2 regions of the Pedobacter hiemivivus genome follow, and region 2 is predicted to be linked to the other one. Evidence: riboswitches for the same ligand, from Rfam matches in the RefSeq annotation. Region 2 holds a riboswitch; the other holds the start of a gene.
The links. Region 2 has a riboswitch for cobalamin ahead of FBD94_RS17420 (TonB-dependent receptor plug domain-containing protein). Riboswitches for the same ligand answer to the same signal wherever they lie in the genome.
Positions count from the first base shown of each region.

Region 1 (8,460 bases), 300 kb from region 2:
ACCATACTTCCTGTACTTACCATCACATAATCAGGTGTAGAAGTTGATACAATTACGCAATCAATTTCATCCGGATTCACATCACCATCTTCCATTAGTCTCTTCAAGGCATAAGTGGCCATATCCGAAGTAGCAATATTTGGGTCGTTTACAATCCTTCTCTCTTTAATCCCTGTCCTTGCAACTATCCAATCGTCATTGGTATCCACCATTTTTTCGAGGTCATGGTTACTTAAAACCGTATCTGGAACATAACCTCCAATCGCGGTAATCACCGCATTTTTCCTTATTCTCATTTGTGCGTACGTAATTCTGTAAAGAAAGGCAGGCGCATAGCACCTACCTTCTTTTTTTTACAAAGTTACAGCTTCTTCCACAGATTCCCGCAGTACTTTTGCAGCAGCGACCATTTCTGTTAAAGCTTTTTTCGTTTCGTCCCAATGTCTGGTCTTTAAACCACAGTCTGGATTGACCCAAAGTTGGCTTGCCGGAATCACTTTTTTGGCCTTTTCAAGCAGAAAAACCATTTCTTCCTTAGCCGGCACACGGGGTGAATGAATATCATACACGCCTGGACCAATTTCATTAGGATATTTAAAATCAGCAAAGGCATCGAGCAATTCCATCTGCGAACGCGAACATTCAATCGTGATCACATCCGCATCCATATCCGCTATATTTTGAATAATGTCGTTAAATTCCGAATAACACATATGCGTATGGATTTGTGTATCATCTTTTACTCCACTTGCCGAAATCCTGAAAGCACGTACCGCCCATGCCAAATAATTTTGCCAATCCGCTTTACGTAAAGGCAATCCTTCTCTTATTGCAGGCTCATCAATCTGAATAATCTTGATGCCCGCATTTTCCAGGTCAACTACCTCATCCCTAATTGCAAGTGCTATTTGTGTACAGGTTGCTGATCTTGGCTGATCATTTCGTACAAAAGACCATTGTAAAATAGTTACAGGGCCTGTAAGCATTCCTTTTACCCATCTATCAGTTAAGGATTGCGCATAAGCAGACCACCTTACCGTCATCGGCGCAGGGCGATATACATCTCCATAAATTACAGGTGGTTTTACACAGCGGCTACCATAGCTTTGCACCCAACCATTTTTGGTAAAGGCGAACCCAGCCAACTGCTCCCCAAAATATTCAACCATATCGTTCCGTTCAAACTCACCATGTACCAATACATCGATGCCAGTATCTTCCTGAAAACGGATCGTTTCTGCGGTCTCCCTTTCTATTAATGCAACATATTCAGCCAGGCTTAAATCACCTTTTTTATATTTAGCCCTCCAACTGCGCACTTCTGCCGTTTGTGGAAATGAACCAATCGTTGTAGTTGGAAACAAAGGAAGTTTTAGCGATTCGCCTTGCAATTTCTGACGAACAGAGAATTCGCTAGCTCTCTGATCATCTCTCGATGAAATACCCGCTACACGTTGCTTTACAACAGGATTATGAATCAACTTTGATGATCTGCGGTTTTCATTTGAATCAAAATTTGCACGGAGTTTAGCATCAGCAATCTCCTCATCATTAGCCAATTGCTTCAATACCACTACCTCATAAACCTTCTGTTTAGCAAATGCCATCCAATCCTTAATTTCAGGAGTTAAAGTATCTTCATTCGTTTCAAGGTTTAAGTCACATGGTGAATGAATCAATGAACATGATGGACTAATGATTAACCTGTCATCTCCTACTTTCTCGAGTGCCTCTTTAATTAATACCAGCGATTTTTGAAAATCATTCTTCCAGATATTTCTGCCGTCAACCACGCCTACAGACAAGGTCATATTAGCAGGGATCAGCTCCAAAACAGTTTTTAGCTGCTCCGGACTACGTACCAAATCAATGTGTAAGGCATGTACTGGTAATGATGTAGCCAACACCGCATTGTCTTGTAGCGCAGCAAAATAAGTAGCCAATAATATTTTTAGTTTAGGAAATTGCTTTTTAAGCTCGCTATAAACATACTTATAAGCCGCTTTATCCTTATCTGTAAGATCCAGGGATAGAAAAGGTTCATCAAATTGTACCCACTCTACATGCTGCTCTTCTAGCTTTTTAAGTAGTTCAATATAAACAGGCAACAGGTTTTTCACCAAGTCAATTCTATCAAACCCAGCTTCTTTTTCTTTACCCAGCAACAAATAGGAAACCGGACCAATAATCACCGGCTTGGTTTTAATCCCTAATCTTAATCCTTCATGATACTCATCTAACAGCTTAGTTGAAAACAGTTTAAACTGCTGATCTTTGAAAAACTCAGGAACGATATAATGGTAATTTGTATCAAACCATTTGGTCATTTCCATAGCTGTAATGTCAAGCCCATCCTTTTGATACCCTCTGGCCATCGCAAAATAAAGATCGAGCTCTGAGTTGCCTTTGTTTAAGATTACCTCGTGGTAACGCTTAGGGATAGCCCCTACAGTAAGAGATAGATCTAATACCTGGTCATAGAATGAAAAATCATTAGAAGGGATCAGGTCTATACCCGCCTCCTTTTGCAGTTCCCAATTCTGCTTACGGATGTCCCGTCCGGTTTGCACCAGACTTTGAATACTTGAATTGCCTGACCAATACTGCTCGCAGGCTTTTTTGAGTTCTCTTTTACTACCTATACGCGGGTAGCCCAGATTGTTTGTTAGCATTTTCTTGCTTTTTAATTGATGAAAAGATCAGTTAAAAGCTCTTTTGCTTAAATCGCAATGCTGTCGGAAATAAAAGAAGAGAAAAAATAGAAATGCACAGACACAGGCATTCTATTGAATGTCTGCATTTAAAATGCATCAAACTTAACTCGTGCTTTATATCGCGAAAGCATTGTCAATTCGATAAAGGCAGGTCTCCTGACTTGTAACATTTTTACCATCCTTCCCATTTCATTTTGAAACAGTGGATAAACTATGGGTAAAAACTTTGAATGTTACTTACAGTTGCGCGACAGTTCGTGATTTACACACGATTCCCTATTAATCTACAATTAAGTAAAACCATTATCGGTTGATGAAGAAATAAAGTAAAGAACTTATATCGCGTAAAGGTAGTGTAAAGCCTGAATTTTAAAACATTTTATTTATATTCTTTTGATTTTTGTTACCTTCCGTTTTTAAATCAAATAACGCTAATGAAACAATTCTACTTTTCCGCTCTGCTACTGCTTGTGATATTGATAACAGGATCTTGCAAAAAAATACCTGTGGTCGAATACACAAATTCTAGTATCTCCTTCAAAGTTGACGGGGTATATAAAGAAGCCAAGGGAATTCAAAATGTATTCGGCCTGCACGCAAAGGAGGAAAAGGTAATGATGATTATCGGAAATATGGATGCCGCAGGCGATCAGCAAATTTCTCTCTTGATTAACAATTTCCATGGCGTTGGAGAATATAGCGGTGAAGAAAATATCTTAGGACTTTATACCAGTCCAGAGTTCGAACAGAGCATAATCGGCAGTGTAGGCACAATTAAAATCACCGAATTTACTGAAGGAAAAAGTATAAAAGGAGAATTTCAATTCAAAGGAGAAGTCGCTATAATCTCAACCGACCCAAATCACGTTCCAGAGTTCAAAATGTTTTCTGAAGGAAAATTTGAGGCAAAAGTTAGCACTGGCCCAATTGTAGAACCGGATTAACTGACAACAGGTAAAGAAAAACAGAACCTACTGCCTTCTCCTATTGCACTTTCAACCCATATTGTACCGTTCTCTGCTTCTATAAAGTCTTTGGATATGGCTAATCCCAGTCCAGAGCCTGATTTATTGTTTCCATCGGTAGGCACCTGAAAATACTTCTCAAACAATCGCTTTTGGTATTGTTCTTCAATCCCTTTACCAAAATCACGAACAGAAAACTCTATTGCGTCGTTATTTTCTATTACCTGAACAATAATCTTTGACTTCTCAGCACTATACCTAAGCGCGTTGGACAGAAAGTTAACCAGCACCCATGCTGTTTTCTCAATATCTACACTGATATGAGGCAAATTATTCCTGGAAATCAGTTCCAGTTCAATAGATTTCTGCTCTGCCTGAAACCTTACTGCATCCATAGCATAAATGGCAATTTTTCGTGGATCAGATTTTACAACATTCATTTGGAGGTTACCGGTTTCTACCTGAGCCAGGTCAAGCAATTCTGTAGTAATTTTTAGCAAACGACCACAATCTTCCTTAATGTGCTGCACCAATTCTTTTTGCTCTGGATTCATTGGTCCCACGCGTTCATCATCCATTAGTTTTAAGCTCATTTTAATAGACGATATAGGTGTTTTTAACTCATGGGATACCGTAGCTATGAAATTAGTTTTCGCTTCGTCCAGCTCCTTAAACTTCGTTATATTTTTAAGGATGTAAACCTCTCCGGCTGCCTTCCCTATCTCAACCAAAGCATGTTCAGCACCATCATCGTAATTAGGTATCCTGATTTCTCTACGTTCCAATTGGAAATATGACTCTTTTTGATCCGCATAGATTTTCATGGGTTTGCTCACACTATCTTCCTGCAAGATTCTGTTTAGCAGATCATTCTTTTTCCTAAGCTCCATGGCATTCGCACCTATCACTTGTTGTTGATCAAGATTCAACAACTGGCCTGCTACTTTATTAAAGAAAATAATTTCCTGCCGCTCATTCAACCCGATTATAGCATCCTGCATTTGCTCAATAATAGTTTCAATCCTTAACTTTTCGGATTGTAATTTAGCCAGGTTACTATTCTCCCATTTATTCAACTCCGCAGTCATAACATTAAAAGAATCAGCTAATTCCGAAAATTCGTCAGAACCTTTAAACTCCAGTCGTTGTTTATAATTTTTACGACTAATTTCGCGTATGGCATCAGCAAACTCCCTTAATGGATTGGCCACAAAGCCTGGGAAGTTAACGATAAAAGAAAACAGGATTAGAAAGCAGATAGATGCCGCAAAAATCACATACATTGCCGACTTTTCTATTGATCTCTGCGCAACTGCGTTTTTCCTTACAATGGCATTCATATTCACATCATCGATTATTTTTAACTGCCATCTTACCTCCCTTAGAGCTTTCTGCTTGGTAGCTAAATCAGTTGCAGGATCTATAATACGGGCATAAGCCACCTTCAACGCCGTTACCGCCTTGCCTTCCCCTGCTTCAGTAATGTTCTTTTCTTCCAGTGCCAATTGATGATTAAACATTTCCTGAGCTTTTGCCGATAAAGGCAGCGAATCTTCATCTATGATAGATCGCATCTTACTGGTAAAGCTCAGCGTCTCGTAATTATCTTTCAAAATAACCTTCGATCTGATGGAGATTTCATTCATATAGTATAAGGAAACACCTCCAAAAAAGAGGATCACCACGAACAAGAACCCGAATCCGAGGCGAAGTTTATTTTTTATCTTCATTATTATTTTATTTTATTGCATTATACTTGTCATCATCCTGTTTGCCTGTCGTCATTCTGCTATACCTGCTGTAACTGTCGTCATCCTGAATTTATTTCAGGATCTCGCACCTGCAAAGCCGCCTTTCTCTTTTGAGATCCTGAAATAAATTCAGGACAACGTATCGCTTTAAAGGATGACGAAGCTAACTCAAAATGACTAAATCTGTCTCCGTAGCCGAAATACTTCGCAAAAGTTGGTTAAAAATCGCAGTTCTCATGATAATTTGAAATAAATTTAAATGTGGCTTGCCCATACATATTGTAGTGATCTCCTTTTCTTCAGCCATTTTTATAATAGTTTTAGTGATATCGTTACTTTTCACCTTAATCACTTCTGCTCCCAGCTCTGTTGCCAGCTTAAAATTATTAATCAGATGTCGCTGTAAATCGAGCTTTACACGATCTCCACGCTCATGATCAGTCTGTACATACAAAACAATCCAGGGCGAATGATAATACGAAGCCAACCGGGCAGTTTTACGAATCACAATTTTAGCCGTCTCATGATTGGTAGAAATACAAGCCATAAACCGCTCTTGTCTTAGTTTAATCTGTTTAGGAATTTCTATACTGATCTTTCTTTCCAAATGATGGGCCACCTCTTTTAAAGCCATCTCCCGCAACTGCAATATCCTTTCCGACTGAAAAAAGTTTCCTAACGCAGGTCCTATTTTACTTTCATCGTAAATCTTACCCGCTTTTAAACGGTCTATCAATTCATCAGCCGTTAAATCGATATTTACAATCTCGTCTGCCAGCTCTAAAATCTTATCGGGTATCCTTTCTCTAATGGGTATGCCGGTTATCTTTTCAATATCATCGTTCATACTTTCCAGATGTTGGATATTTACGGCTGATATTACACTAATTCCAGCTTCCAGAATATCCACAACATCCTGCCATCTTTTTCCGTTCTTACTTCCTTCAACATTGGTATGCGCAAGCTCATCAACGATAACAACTTCGGGATGCAGGGTCATAATGGCGTTGACATCCATCTCTTCCAACTCCTTACCTTTGTAAAATATTTTCCTTCTGGCGATTAAGGGAATGCCGGCCAAAAGCGCTTGCGTTTCTACACGATTATGCGTTTCAACATATCCAATTTGTATATCAATCCCGTTTTTCATTAAGGCATGTGCCTCCTGCAGCATCCTGTAAGTCTTACCAACCCCTGCGCTCATGCCTATATAAACCTTAAACTTCCCCCTTCTTGACTTCTTTACAAGATCGAGGAATTTACGTACGGAACTTTCTTTATGCTCTTCTTCCATCAGGGATTACCATTTAATGATGATATACGCTTCAGTTATTAAGTACCAAATCCCGAGTAATAACAATAAACAAACACTTAAAACAGGAATCAGTTTACCAATATTTTTTCTATCCATGCTATTAAATATTAATACAGGACCGGCCACACCAAAACCAGCCCTGTAAAAAATACGATCTTAAAAAGAAACCGCTATACTCGCTGTAATTGCAGCGTTGTGATTAACGGGGTTTTCATTGCGGATAAAAATCTTATCCTTACTATCGTATACTTTTCCTTCAACTCTAACCACTGCGTTGCTAAATGGAGCATAATCCAGGTTTACAGAATAACCAGTGGTTTTAAACCCATTTTCTGTACCTGTGGCGATCAAAACACCATCCTTATCCTGGTAATACTCTACCCTACCAGCAACTTTCCATTTACTGGCAATGGCGTATTGTGCAATGGCAACTGGCGACAATACTTCGCTACGTTCGCTGCTACCTTTGGCTTTTTGCTGCGTTCCATAATCAAAGCCAACCGTTACACCGAAATCATCTGTCACTTGATATATTGCGTATACATTGTGATAAAAACGTTTTACCCGAACACTATCAGCACCTTCAGTTCCTAAATAATTACTGTAATTTACGGTAATTTTAGGCGTAGGTTTCCAGGTTAACTGTACACCACCTGCTGGTTTACTATTTCCATTTAAGCGGTTAATGCGCTGCCATCCATTTAAATATAACAATACTGCAGAAAACTTACCATCATTAGTTGCATAACTTACCTTGGCGCCCGATTCATAATAAGGCGTGTTTTCTGAAGAGATATTTCTGGTTAATACCCAGCAATCTTTTGATACAGCGCTCTCAAAACCTATGTGCGAAGAAAATATACCTGCATCTGCCCATAAATTAATTGTTTTAGAGAGTTTTATACCTGCATTGGCTTCAAAAATGTTTTTTAATACCCCCGGTTCTGCAGCTAAATTGGCATTGGCATAAGTACCAGCCATGATAGCCACATTGGCTCTAATCGATCCATTGTCGTAATTTGCTTTGATAAAGCCAAGGTTTAAATTCACCTCATTATGGCGGTTGTGTGAGTAAATAAGGCCCGGTCTGTTGTTATCCGATGGCCTGTTAAAATCGTATCCATAATATGTTTCCAGGTAACCCGATACTTTAATTTTGGTTTCTTCCTGCGCGTAAGTACAGGCGGCCGAACTTAAGGCCGCTGTAAGCAATAATAGTTTCTTCATTTTACTTTTTTAATTCGTCAAGGGCAAGGTTTAATTTTAAGACATTTACAACAGAGGGACCAAACATGCCCAGCAAAGGGCCCTCCGTATTTTTTACGACAAGTTCTGCAACCGCCCTATCGGTAAGACCACGATTTGCAGCAACTCTTTTAATCTGAATGATTGCAGCTTGTTCAGAGATATTAGGATCTAAACCACTACCCGATGCAGTTACCATATCAGCGGGTATATCTGCTTTTTTCAAATAAGGGTGGTATTTTAATAGTGTATCAATTCTGCCCGACACCACAGCCAGGTATTCTTCATTAGATGGACCTTTATTAGAACCTCCTGATCCAGCAGCATTATAACCAACTGCCGATGGTCTGCCCCAGAAATATTCTGGTTTGCTAAAGTTCTGCCCAATTAAAGCATAACCAACAACTTTACCGTTTTTAGTAATTTTCTCACCGCCACCATTTCCTTTAGAAAAACCGCCTCCAAAGGCA
Region 1 is NZ_SWDX01000006.1:44,708-53,167, forward strand. Features, by position in the region: gene FBD94_RS16115 (beta-ketoacyl-ACP synthase III) at 1-296, opposite strand, end outside; gene metE (5-methyltetrahydropteroyltriglutamate--homocysteine S-methyltransferase) at 354-2,672, opposite strand; cobalamin riboswitch at 2,844-3,034, opposite strand; gene FBD94_RS16125 (hypothetical protein) at 3,149-3,658, shown strand; gene FBD94_RS16130 (HAMP domain-containing sensor histidine kinase) at 3,655-5,409, opposite strand; gene FBD94_RS16135 (universal stress protein) at 5,594-6,724, opposite strand; gene FBD94_RS16140 (porin) at 6,902-7,972, opposite strand; gene FBD94_RS16145 (K(+)-transporting ATPase subunit C) at 7,974-8,460, opposite strand, start outside.
Region 1: it holds a riboswitch for cobalamin, as region 2 does, so the genes downstream of both, metE (5-methyltetrahydropteroyltriglutamate--homocysteine S-methyltransferase) here and FBD94_RS17420 (TonB-dependent receptor plug domain-containing protein) in region 2, are expected to answer to the same signal.

Region 2 (8,460 bases):
AAATTGAGTCTGATTGATTTATTTTACAATCAAAAAGTAGGTAACAATATTGATGTTTTGGTGGGTTTAGATAATAGAGCTACCAGCTCTAGATCGAATTCAGGTCCAAGCGTATCGACCAATCTATTTAGTACCTATGCATCGGTATTTGCACATGATTTAAGCATTTTTAACCTTGAGATAGGTGGACGTTACAATAAACATAAAGACTTTGGAGAAAATTATACTTACAATATTACCCCTTCGATTAACATTATAAAACAAGTTAAGTTATTCGGTACCATTTCAACATCATTTAAAACACCTACGCTTGCAAATTTATTCGGATTGTATGGCGCCAATTTGAATCTTAAACCGGAGCGTTCTAAAAACTACGAAGCAGGAGTTAATTTTAGTCTTGCTGACAATAAATACACTTTGCGAGTTGCAGGTTTTAAAAGAGATCTAACGGATGGTATTGTATTTACAAATTCAGGATATGTAAATCAGCCGTATCAAACGGCCAAAGGTTTGGAAGTAGAGCCATCGGTGAAATTTGGAACTTTTAACCTGAACGGATTTTACGCTTATGTAGAAGGTAAGGAATTTAATGATGTAGCGAGAGATGTTTCTAACCATCTAATGCGCAGGCCAAAACATGTTTTCGGTGTAAATGCGGGTGTTCAGGCTACAAAGCAGCTTTATGTAAGTTCTTCATTTAAGTATAATGGAAAGCGTACAGATGCTGATTATGCTGATTTTAACGCCGTTAAGGTTGTAGATCTTCCGGCTTACAAATTGCTAAACATCTATGGTGAGTATACTTTGGTTAAAAAACATGTTAAGTTATTTGCTGATTTCAAGAATGTTTTGGATGAGAAGTATACTGAGTATTATGGTTACAACAGTATGGGCTTTAACGTGAATGCTGGCGTAAGTTTTACGATTAAATAGCATATCGTTTATTTAATGATACGGCCCCTTTTGTGTAAAGCAAAAGGGGCTTTTTCGTTTTTAATATTTGCGGATAGTTTTATATTAAGTACCTTCGCAACGCTTTTGGTTCCCGATAGGAATTAACCTATCTGGATTAAAAGGGAATACGGTGTAATTCCGTAACTGTCCCGCAGCTGTAAGCTCCATAACGGTATTCAAATCGAAGCCACTTTTCTAAACCTTTAACAAGGGGATGATTGGGAAGGCAGAATATTCGGGAGTAAGTCAGAAGACCTGCCATTCGCTTTTATGATTTCATAGCTTTCGGGGATTGAAGCTAGGAGTGAGTGCTTATTTATTGTATTTCATTTCCTTAATCTAACTGTTTGCTGTGGGTAATACTCACAACAAAATGATAAGAAACAAACATGCCTTTAGGGGCGTAAATTGTGCTTTATTGACTTTTATGGCCATTTTTTTGGCTAACTTTTTTATGCCCGTAACTCTGCTGGCACAAAAGGTTGTTACCAAAGCTTTAAGGTCAGATTCGTTAAATAAAGTAAACCAGCTTAAAGAAGTACAGATCAGCAGGGTAAAGATTACGCGGCGACAAACTTCTTCTACACCTCTTCAAATACTTTCAGGAGCAGAGCTGGAACGTTTAAACAGTTTGTCTGTTGCTGATGCCGTTCGCTTTTTTTCAGGTGTACAGCTAAAGGATTATGGGGGTATTGGGGGCTTAAAGACCATCAACGTAAGGAGTATGGGGACCAATCATACCGCTGTATTTTATGATGGCGTACAATTGGGGAATGCCCAGAATGGACAAGTTGATCTCGGGAAATTTTCTTTGGATAACATCGAGGAAATAGAACTCTATAATGGCCAGAAGAGCACCATCTTTCAATCGGCCAAAGGTTTTGCTTCAGGGAGTTCCCTATATCTTAATGCAAAACAGCCTGTTTTTGAAAAAGGACAGTCTGATCATCTAACCGCAACACTTAAATCGGGTTCCTTTGGTTTAATTAACCCTTCAGTACGCTGGCAAAAGAAAGTAAACGATAAGGTTTACAGCTCAATAAGTGCAGAGTATAAAAATGCAAATGGGAGATATAAATTCCATGATACCAATGGTGCATATGATACTACACTGGTTAGGAAAAATGGAGATATAGAGACCATGCGATTGGAGGGGGGCTTATACGGTAAGTTGGCCGATAGTAGTGTCTGGAGCGCTAAGCTTTATTTTTATAATGATGAGCAGGGCTTACCAGGTGCAATAGTTAACAATGTATACGACTTCAGTCAGCGCTTGTGGAACCGGAACTTTTTTGTTCAGGGTAACTATAAAAAAGAAGCGGGCAGATATAATTTAATGGCATCAGTAAAATATGCGAATGATTATTCTAGATATCTGGATCCTAATATTGTTAAGGATGATGGCTTAACTAATAATATTTACAAGCAGCAGGAGTTTTATGTGACCCTGTCTAACCGATATAAAATCAGCTCCTTATGGGGTGTTGTTTTATCTGCAGATTACCAGCGCAACACCTTAGATGCGAATTTGTACCGTTTCCCGTATCCTACCAGACAAACGGTTCTTGTTGCCCTGGCCACCGAAATTCATTTAAACCGGTTAAATATTCAAGCCAACCTATTAGGGACCCTCGTAAATGACGAAGTAGAGCAATATTACTCTGCGGGTAATAAGCGCGAGCTTACGCCAACTGTAATGGCCTCTTGGCAGCCTTTTGGTTCAAAGGAATTTCGTTTACGTGCATTTTACAAGCACATATTCAGGATGCCTACTTTTAATGATCTGTATTATACATTTATTGGCAGCACTTTTCTGAGGCCGGAATATACCAAGCAGTATGATGTAGGTTTTACTTATATCAAGCTATTTGAAAACAAGTGGCTAAGTCAGATCAGTATCCAATCTGATGCTTACTACAATAAGGTAAAGGATAAAATTGTTGCTGTTCCCGGGGCAAACCTGTTTAGATGGAGCATGCAGAATTTAGGTTTGGTTGAAATAAAAGGACTGGATGTGAATGCGCAATCTGTCTGGAAAATTGCCGATGGCTTAAACGCTAACCTAGGGCTTACTTATACTTATCAGCAGGCATTTAATGTAACCAATGTAACGTTGAACTATAGGAATCAAATTCCTTATACTCCGGTTCACAGTGGTTCTATAATAGGGGGGCTAGACTGGCGAAACCTGGGTCTGAACTACAGTTATATTTATACTGGAGAGCGCTACGACCAGAGTGCAAATATTGCTGCCAACTACGTACAACCCTGGTATACTCATGATATCGCATTTCATTACCGTAAATCAATTGGCGATAAAAATATCAAGTTCTCTGCCGAAGTAAATAACCTACTGGATCAGAATTACGCCGTGATTACCAATTTCCCAATGCCCGGCAGGTCATATCGTTTCACATTATCTTATTCCTATTAATTATGAACAAAAGAAAACTATATTTTTTAAGCTCGGTTCTGCTTTGTGCTTTAATGCTTACAGCTTGCAGAAAAGATTCAAATCCTGTAAAAGAGGAAATCGAAGCAATCGTTCCTGATCCTTCAAGTGCAATAAAGGGCTTTTACCTGGTTAATGAAGGAAACATGAATATGAATAAGGCCTCATTGGATTACCTTGATATACATGCTGGCGTTTATAAAAAGAATATTTATGGCAAAGCCAATCCTGAGGTGGTAAAAGGATTGGGAGATGTTGGGAATGACATCGCCATATATGGTTCTAAGCTGTATGTAGTGGTTAATATATCCAATAAAGTAGAGGTGTTGGATGTTAAAACTGGTAAAAAAATCAAGCAGATTGATGTGCTTAATTGTCGTTATATCACCTTCCATAAAGGTAGTGCTTATGTAAGTGCTTATTTAGGCGAGGTAGGCGATCCAAAAGCGCCGCAAGGAGTAGTGGTATGTATAGATACTACTACTTTGAGTGAGGTAAAAAGGGTAGAGGTTGGTCGACAACCTGAAGAGATGGCTATAGTTGGCGAAAAGTTATACATCGCAAACTCGGGCGGGTACAGTCCCCCAAACTATGAAAGAACAGTTTCAGTAATTGATCTGAGTACATTTCAGGTGGTGAAAAATATAGACGTGGGTATTAATTTACACCATCTTCAGGCTGATCAGTATGGAGACCTTTATGTGACTTCAAGGGGAGATTACTACGATATTCTTTCTAAGCTTTTTGTGATTGATACCAAAACTGAGACTGTTAAAAAGACCTTTGATATTGGTGTAAGCAATTTGGTTATTGATGGTGATCAGGCTTATTTCTATAGTACCGAATTTAGTTATTTAACTGGTAATACTACGATTAGTTACGGTATCCTGAATGTAAAGGATGAGGTGTTAACGAATCAAAAGTTTATAACAGACGGGACAGATAAAAGTATCATGATTCCATATGGAATTGCTGTTAACCCAATTAGTAAAGATGTTTACGTAACAGATGCCAAAGATTATGTTTCGCCAGGTAGGTTGTATTGTTTTGACAAAAATACTGGGAAGAGAAAGTGGTCTGTCGAAACCGGGGATATTCCCTCAAAGATCGCATTTGTTTACAAGTAAAATAATCCGCCATAAGGCCGGAAGTGCAATCATCACATCCTAGATCAATTAAAAATAAAATCATTAAATAATTAACCAATAAATAAATCAATCAAATGAAAATTAAAAATTATCTTCTCTTGGCATGTTTAATCATTAGTATGCTGTCGGCCTGTAAAAAAGACGAGGCTTTACCTGCTCCATCGATTCAAATGGGCGTTTCTGATAAAGAAATTGATGGTAAAATAAGCGAAAAGCTTTCCTTTTCAGCGACTATTACAAATGATGTTGTTTACGAACAGGAATGGAAGTTAGATGGCGAAGTAAAGAGTACGGAAGGTGTTTATGAGTTTACGCCCTTAAAATCTGGTACTTACCTAATTGAATACACTGCTTTTAATAACTCAGGTGTGTTTACTTTTCTTTACACGATTAAAGTTGCAGTTCCAACCAAGCCTGTTACGCCAGAAAGCTCTATGTATGTAAGTCAGCTGTTTGAATACAATCCTGCACCTGGACAATTTATCAATAAAGCACCTGGAAATTTGGTAAGTGCTGAAGGTATCCTTGGAAAAAAAGGGATGGTTACATTAGGTTCATGGGGCGGTTATATCGTATTGGGATTTGATCATACTGTGTTGAATGTCGATAAGGATGATATTATTGTTTATGGTAACCCAATGGCAAACTTTGCTGAACCAGGAATTGTATGGGTAATGCAGGATGAAAATAATAATGGAAAACCTGATGATACCTGGTACGAAGTATCAGGAAGTGAGTTTGGTAAAGCCGGATATAAAAGGAATTACTCAGTTACCTATACTCGACCTACACCAGATACCGCTCCAATTCCATGGAAAGATAGCGATGGTAATACAGGTTTTGTAGCTACAAATACTTTTCATAAGCAGAGTTATTTCCCTCTTTGGGTAACTGGAAATGAATATACTTTAACAGGCTCAATATTACCATCTGCTAATATCAATATGACAAACCCTAGTTATATCACAAGCGCTCCGTTTGAATGGGGATATGCTGATAATATTGCTGGTGGAGATAAGATTGATATCAGCAATGCGGTGGATAAAGATGGTAAAAAAGTATCATTGGCAGGTGTCGATTTTATTAAAATTCAGACAGGTATACAGGCTAATATGGGTTGGTTAGGCGAATTATCTACAGAAGTACTTGGTGTTGCAGATCTGAGTTTAGTAAAGTAGAAAATAATTCTTTTTTACCAAAATAAAGCGCTCTTAAATACAAGTTCAAGATTATTTAACAAACAAATGAAGATTAGAAATTTAAAAATTGCAGGACTTGCCTTAGTAATGGCAAGTGCTTTAGTTGCGTGTAAAAAAGACAATAATGCTATAGCCGAATTGCCTGCTCCAGGTAAATATGAAAATGGTTTTTTTGTAATTAATGAAGGTTGGATGGGGCATGGTACAGGTTCTGTAAGTTTTTTCGATTATGAATCGGGAAGTTTAAAGGACAGTGTATTTCAAAAGGAGAACCCAAATAGTCTAGGGTTTACGCCAGCGAGCTCCACTGTGCAGTTTGCTGCGGAGTTTAACGATAATTTATATGTAGTAAGTAAGGTTAGGGGGCCAGTCGTTATAGCAGATGCTAAAACGTTAAAGGAGGTTGGTCGCATTCCCGGATCAAGTGATTACGATTGGCGTGCTTTTGTTGGTTTAGACGAAAATAGAGGATTATTAAGTGCTAGTGATGGTGTTTATATGATTAATCTTAAAACTTATAAGCCTTCATTTAAACTATTGGGCGCTACAGGGCAGACTGGGGATATGCTAAAAGCTGGTAAATATATTTATGTACTTAATCAGTCGGCTGGTGCCATTATTTACAATGCGGATGACCTTAGTGTTGTAAAGAAAATTAAGGGTGTTACTTTAGGTTTTGCTCAAACACCTAATCAAAAGGTATGGTATACTGCTGGAAAGTATTTGTATAATTCTAATCCGCAAACGTTGGAAACGGATAGTGTTGAACTACCGTTTACGCCTGCAACAACATGGTTTACCTGGTTCTCTTCGCCAATTGTAGCATCTACTAAGGATAATACGGTGTTTTTATTAAAATCGCCAAGTTTTGGTGGGGGTAAAGAGCTGTATAAATATACGGAAGGTAACAAAGCGACCTTGGATAAGCCATTTATTACTACACCTGATAGACAATCCTTTTATAAAAAGAACTTAGGTTATAATCCGCAAACTAATCAAATCGTTACGACTACGGTGCAGGATGGTTATACTGTAAATTACGCGGTCAATAATATCTATTTTCATGATGCTGGGACAGGACAACTGGTTAAACAGATTCCTTATAGCGGTTATTATTTCCCTGCAATGTTTGTATTCCATTAAAATTCCATATAAATAATATAACTTTGTGTTATAAATTAAATGAACATGTCTGGATCTAAATTTAATCCAAGTGCAGTAATTCTATTGTCAATAGTTGTACTTGTTAGCATTTTCCGCGTAGCGGCACCTTACTCTGACAATTTTAAAGATATTGCTAATTTTTCGGCAGTAGGAGCTATCGCCTTGTTTGGCGGTGCATACTTTAATAGTTCTGCCAAGGCATTTGGTTTCCCTTTATTGGTACTATTGATCAGCGATATTTTTATTGCCCAAACATCTGGATTTGGTTTCTTTTACCCAGGATGGTATTGGACATATATTGCTTTTATCGCAATGGTTTTTGCTAGTAAGCTATTGCTTAACAAAGTAAATGTTCAGAATTTAGTATTGTCAACAATTGTGATAGTGCTGATTCACTGGATTGTTTCTGATATTAGTGCAATGTATGTACCTGGATTGTATCCACCTACATTGGCTGGTTTTGGTGCGTGTTTAATAGCTGCAATTCCTTTCGAATTGAAGTTTTTATATGGTACAGTGATTTATGGAACGGTGATGTTCGGTGTAATGGCTACGTATCCTAGCTTGAGTTTTAAAAAGAGTGTAAAAGCTTAAATTGATATAACAAATTTTAGTTTAAAGAAGGCAGCCCAAAAGGCTGCCTTTTTTCTTTTAGAGGCCTTATCTTGCCTTTTAGATAGTTGAGATTTCATTTGGAACGCCAATAGATCCCTACTCCAATTATTTCCAATTGTTTCTAGTATATAAAAATAAGCTTCCTCTATGCTATTTGATTTGCTGAAGATTAATATATTATGCCCCCATTGTATTTGGACAACAGGATGTTGAATAGTTTCATCATTTTGAATTATAGACGGTTGCAATTGTCCAACAGCTTGTTGGACAATTGAAGATTGGTAAAATTCATAGAACTGTCTCACATAGAAGAGACTATGTTTCTGTAGATAATGTTAAAGATTTTCCTTGCCTAATAATATTTTGTAAGCGATTGCATAATCTGTGCGTTGCGATATATTATATTGCTTAGTGTCGATTTTTTGGATGATTCCGCGGAATTTGAGATAAGCAAGGTTTTTTATTTGTAAGCTTATTACGTTTGTATTCAATTAATTATATAAAACAGCAATGGGAGAATTTTTACAAACTAGGCTTATTACAACTTTAAGTGTTTCTAAGGACAATTTGGAAAAAATAGAATCTTTTGTTTAAATCAGGTAATTAAGCCAGTTGGTCATGTAAACTTTTTCCAGAAGTGTATGCGGAAAGTATATGGTCATAACCCTTTGGGAGGTGCTTTGTGCATTGATATAAATTAAGACCTTTTTCTTGTCTTAAGGAGAGACCTGGAAAAGATTGCTTTCGCTTTCTGATCTAGGATTCTCCTAATTAATATTCTGATACTTTATCTATCAAAACCTGATATTATGGAAACTCAAAGTCTTGAACTAAAAAAAGAGTAACTACAAAGATTCAATTTGCTCAATAGTGAGTCCAGTAGTCTCAGAGATTAAATTAAAGGCAGCATTTACGGCTTTTAATTTAA
Region 2 is NZ_SWDX01000006.1:342,548-351,007, reverse strand. Features, by position in the region: gene FBD94_RS17425 (TonB-dependent receptor plug domain-containing protein) at 1-933, shown strand, start outside; cobalamin riboswitch at 1,023-1,231, shown strand; gene FBD94_RS17420 (TonB-dependent receptor plug domain-containing protein) at 1,328-3,388, shown strand; gene FBD94_RS17415 (DUF5074 domain-containing protein) at 3,391-4,533, shown strand; gene FBD94_RS17410 (cell surface protein) at 4,629-5,732, shown strand; gene FBD94_RS17405 (DUF5074 domain-containing protein) at 5,799-6,896, shown strand; gene FBD94_RS17400 (DUF6580 family putative transport protein) at 6,942-7,511, shown strand; partial or broken gene FBD94_RS26600 (DUF1016 N-terminal domain-containing protein) at 7,508-7,846, opposite strand; gene FBD94_RS17390 (Rpn family recombination-promoting nuclease/putative transposase) at 8,378-8,460, opposite strand, start outside.